One region of the Bacillus sp. URHA0034 genome, then DNA from elsewhere that is predicted to be linked to it. Evidence: riboswitches for the same ligand, from Rfam matches in the RefSeq annotation. Region 1 holds a riboswitch; the other holds the start of a gene.
The links. Region 1 has a riboswitch for FMN ahead of ribE (riboflavin synthase). Riboswitches for the same ligand answer to the same signal wherever they lie in the genome.

Region 1 (2,404 bases):
TCAATGCTTCAATCGTAATCATTTTTAGATTCAATTGATCAGCTAATTTTCGAAGCTGTGGTACACGTGCCATTGTGCCATCTTCATTCATGATTTCACATATTACTCCAGCAGGCTTAGCTCCACATAATCTGGCAAGGTCGACTGCAGCTTCCGTATGCCCGTTCCTCACTAAGACACCGCCTTTTTTCGCCATAAGCGGAAACATATGCCCAGGCCTTTTAAAATCCTCCGCTTTTGCTTCTGGGTCAAGTAAACTTAACACAGTGGCCGAACGTTCATAGGCAGATATTCCGGTCGTCGAAAATTTATGGTCAATACTGACAGTAAAAGCCGTTCCATGATAGTCTGTGTTGTGTTCAACCATTGGCTGTAAATCCAATTTATTTGCTAATTCTTCTTCAATGGGCACACAGACTAGCCCTCTGCCATGTGTGACCATAAAGTTAATAACAGCTGGAGTTGCTTTTTCAGCCAAGGCAATAAAGTCCCCTTCATTTTCCCTGTCTTCATCATCACAAACGATAATGACTTTTCCTTCTTTTAAATCCGCTAGGGCTTCCTCTATTGGATTGAACATGTAATCACTCCTTTTTCTCTTTCTATAACTAATAAAAGCCGTTTTCTTCTAAAAAGCTTTGTGTAAGCCCTGATTTTTTTTGCTGCTTTGATTCCTTGCCAAGGCTTTGGATAAAATGGCCGACATATTTGCCAATCATATCGCATTCTAAATTCACGATATCGCCTGAGCCTTTTAAGCCGATTACAGATTCTGATAAGGTATGTGGAATAAGCGAAAGGGTAAAACTTGTGTCTGAAACATCAAATACGGTTAAGCTAGTTCCGTCTACCGCAACAGATCCGCGGACAATCACATATCTCAGAACTTCAGGATCAGCCTCGATTTCGTAATAAACGGCATTTTCCAAGGCTTGTTTTCTTTTAATCATCCCAGTTCCATCAATATGACCCGAGACAAAATGTCCGCCAAATCGGCCGCCTGCTGCCATTGCTCTCTCAAGATTGACCCTTGTACCACTTTGGACATGATTTAGGCTGGTTGCTTTGACTGTTTCCGGCATGACATCCACTGTAAACTGCCTGCTAGAAAAAGAAGTAACTGTCAGGCAAACACCATTTACAGAGATGCTGTCACCAAGATGTATATCCTGTAGTATCTTTTCCGCTTCTATCGTTAATACATACGAATTTGCCGCTCGCTGGATCTTTGCTACTTTACCTATTTCCTCGATAATTCCAGTAAACATTATCCTTCTTCTCCTTACTTTGGTTATGCCGTTTTCTGGTATCTTTCATCAGGACACACCACTGCAAAGTCTAAACTCCTTCAGAGTATAAAAAAAGACCCTGAAGAAACGAATTTCTTCAGGGTCGTAAAAATGACAATAGGAAATAAAGGGTATCGATAGGCATATTTCACCCTATACAAAACCCGCGATTTTATCCTTCTCCCATCCAGACTTTAACTGTCGGCCCTGGAGTTTCACCAGATCCACCGTTTAACCATGAGGTTAACCGGGTCACGGACTTAGAAGCACTTGCTTCATCACCGCCGGTTAGGAATTTCACCTGACCCCGAAGGAAATATTTAGCTTTGTTTGTTATGTTATTATACTAAAGTGTAATAGTAAAGGGAAATGCTCGAACAAAAAAGTTGAACATTACTTCACATACTTTTTGGAAAGGAGTTTAAAAAACTCCTTCACTACTACAACTCATAGGTTCTAACCGGTAAATAAATCTCAAAATACAAGTCTCCAGATGTATTTTGCTGCTTATGCTCTTCTTTAAAAATTTCTAACCCTAAGGCGTGATGATCCTGTTCATAACCATATTCCTTCATCCAAGTGAACAGCTGTCGATATGTAGTTGCTACCTCTTTCAGGCTTCCTTTATGAGTGGTACACACATAGTTTTTTCGCGGAATGGTGAACCCTACCATCCCCTCTGGTACGTTCTCGATTTTCCCAACAGGTTTTGTAACATAATAAGTTAACTCTGTCTCTCTGCTATGAAACGGTGCAATCACAACCGGATCGTTGGTCAGACAAGAAACTTCCTCTTTCCGATCCTCCATTTTACTAAAAAGTCTTGGGATTGATTTTACCTCTGAGAAGGTACCTGTCCAAGGTATCCCAACTACTTTTAGTTCGTCTTTCTCTACCACCTTAATACTCAATTTAAAGACCCCCTTTTTTTACTTCATACTATTCCTATAATTCGAATAATATCCATGAAATCCTTCCTAAATAATTCGACCTCGACAAAAATTTTTCTACAAAAATTCTTTTTTTTATGGATTAGTTTCTGCTACAGTTGTTTTCTCAGAAATATCCCCATTTTGGATTGTTAATCCTCCATAGGACAATCCTTGAAGTTCCCT
Region 2 (2,404 bases), 4.4 Mb from region 1:
ACGTCTCATATACACCAAAAAATTCCTTCAAGGAGAATAGATGGGCATCTTGAATGGTTTGTGATGACTTTTTTCCATTTAATAGATGAAAAATAGAATAAATGGTTCGCTCGTTATTAAGTTGTTTTAAACAATATAAAATAACGGTTTCTAACTGCAGCATCGTATCCCACCACTTTTCCCATTAAATCGACAAAAATCCTCATTTTTTCTTATTTTATTTTAACATGAATTTTGTACATCCGGTTGGTTAATAATGAAGAAGTTTTATCAAATTGATCTCATTCAATCCATTGACTAATATCATTTTTCTATTGAAAAGTTGCCGATACAGCTTTACAATAGGAATGAGTAATTCGTTTCCATAACTGTATAGGAAACAGGGAAGCATATTATCCGTTATTTACTGGGAGGTTTTTTTTCATGGCAAAGTATACAATTGTTGACAAGGAAACTTGCATCGCATGTGGTGCATGTGGCGCAGCGGCACCAGATATTTACGATTATGATGATGAGGGCATTGCATTTGTAACTCTAGACGAAAATGAGGGAATTGTTGAAATTCCAGATGTATTAATTGATGACATGATGGATGCTTTCGAAGGCTGTCCAACAGATTCAATTAAAGTTGCTGACGAGCCTTTTGAGGGCAACCCAACTAAGTTCGAATAAAATCTCTATAGGCTACTTTAACCACACCTCGTCTTGCTTTGACGGGGTTTTCTATTAGCGAAACAACAAGAGCTGCCAGATGGCAGCTCTTGTTGTTTTATGCACCTTTTATGACTGAAAATTTATTAATCCACGTTTGCATTTTAATAAACAAAAGCATGAAGATACCTGACATCATGACACCCTTTAAGATATTAAATGGCAGGATGGCAGGAACGACTAAATTTCTCATATCTGGAAATCCCATAAGTAGTGTGTAGGCTGGAAGGATTACGAGGTAATTTAAGATACTCATAACCACAGCCATGATGACCGTTCCAGCTACTAATGCAATCGTCATACCCTTCTTAGTTTTGAGTTTATTATAGACAAACAATGTTGGAAGTACAAAAACAATCCCTGCGATAAAATTTGATATATGACCTACAGGTATCCCGGTTTGACTTCCAGTGGCAAGATAATTAAGGACATTTTTGAAAAACTCTACTAAAATTCCCGCAAGCGGTCCAAAAACTAATGCAGCAATCAACGCTGGGATGTCGCTGAAATCGACAAATAGGAAATTAGGGAATATTGGCAGCGGGAAGTTTAATAGCATCAATAAATAGGCTATACTGCTCAGCATTCCAATTGAAACATAAGCTCTTACATTTAACTTTTTTCTTTTTTCCATTTTCCTCTCTCCTTTTTGATCCATCATGTTAGGAAGAGAGGTTCAGCATATAGACGACCCAGGTGACTAAAAAATCCCTCAAGAAGGATCACTTGAGGGATTTTACAAAGGCACGCTTAATAAACATTCAATATATCAATATTTTTTGAATGTCTGCAGAACCTCCATCTTCTCCCATCCAGACTATACTGTCGGCTTTGGAATCACACCAAATCCTGCCCCAAAAGGCTCGCGGGCTTAAGAGCACTGCTCTAACACCGCCGATCGGGAATTTCACCCTGCCCCGAAGATAGATCGATATTAAATTACGATTTCATTATACTAAAGAATATACATTTTGTTAAGAAAAAAGTTTCAACCTCTTTACTGCATCATTTAATCTAAAGGCTCTGTTAAATATGGCTGTTGATTTCCGCTCCAGGCGCTCGCTTTCCGCGGGTGTGCAGGAGAGCCTCCTCGGCGCTGAAAGCGCCTGTGGGGTTCCCCTGCCCCGTACTCCTACAGGAGCCGAGCGCTTTCCGCTCCAATCAACAGAGTGTAAAAAACAACAATATCGTTTAACAGAACCAAACTAAAAAGAATCCGCAGTCTAAAGCTGCGGATTCTTTTTAGTTAAGGGACCATTAGTATTTGCTGAGGTTTAATAAGATCTGATGTTAAATGATTCAGATTTTTAACTGCCGATACAGATGTATTCTGTTTTTGAGCTATAGAGGATAAGGTGTCCCCTTCTTTGACAATATACTTGTCCAACGTTTGAGAACTGTTTGTACTGTCATTCAGCTGTAAGCGCAGCAGTGAACTCGATGCTAAAACGGAATCGCCAATACTTGCGATTCCTGCCTGGACTGATTCTCCAACATCTGCTTTGCCTAACAGCTGTTCGGGGTCCAAGGCAAATTTTTTATCATATCTCCATTCCAGCTGATGCGCTTCAAAATGTAGATGTGTCCCAGTAGCTTGACCCGTTCTTCCCATCATTCCAATGACATCGCCCTGTTTGACCAATTGACCTTTGGCCACGTTCCGTCTATTTAAGTGTGCATACACAGTTACAAA

Region 2: linked by a shared signal. The riboswitch ahead of ACZ9EE_RS25260 (ECF transporter S component) and the one ahead of ribE (riboflavin synthase) in region 1 are both predicted to bind FMN.

What each region holds. Positions count from the first base shown of each region.
Region 1 is NZ_JBWCDK010000002.1:425,377-427,780, forward strand. It holds partial or broken gene ribB (3,4-dihydroxy-2-butanone-4-phosphate synthase) at 1-580, opposite strand, end outside; gene ribE (riboflavin synthase) at 609-1,268, opposite strand; FMN riboswitch at 1,461-1,608, opposite strand; gene ACZ9EE_RS04440 (GyrI-like domain-containing protein) at 1,730-2,200, opposite strand; gene ACZ9EE_RS04445 (CapA family protein) at 2,315-2,404, opposite strand, start outside.
Region 2 is NZ_JBWCDK010000002.1:4,819,733-4,822,136, reverse strand. It holds gene ACZ9EE_RS25270 (YpbB family protein) at 1-163, opposite strand, end outside; gene ACZ9EE_RS25265 (ferredoxin) at 424-672, shown strand; gene ACZ9EE_RS25260 (ECF transporter S component) at 770-1,345, opposite strand; FMN riboswitch at 1,508-1,640, opposite strand; gene ACZ9EE_RS25255 (peptidoglycan DD-metalloendopeptidase family protein) at 1,958-2,404, opposite strand, start outside.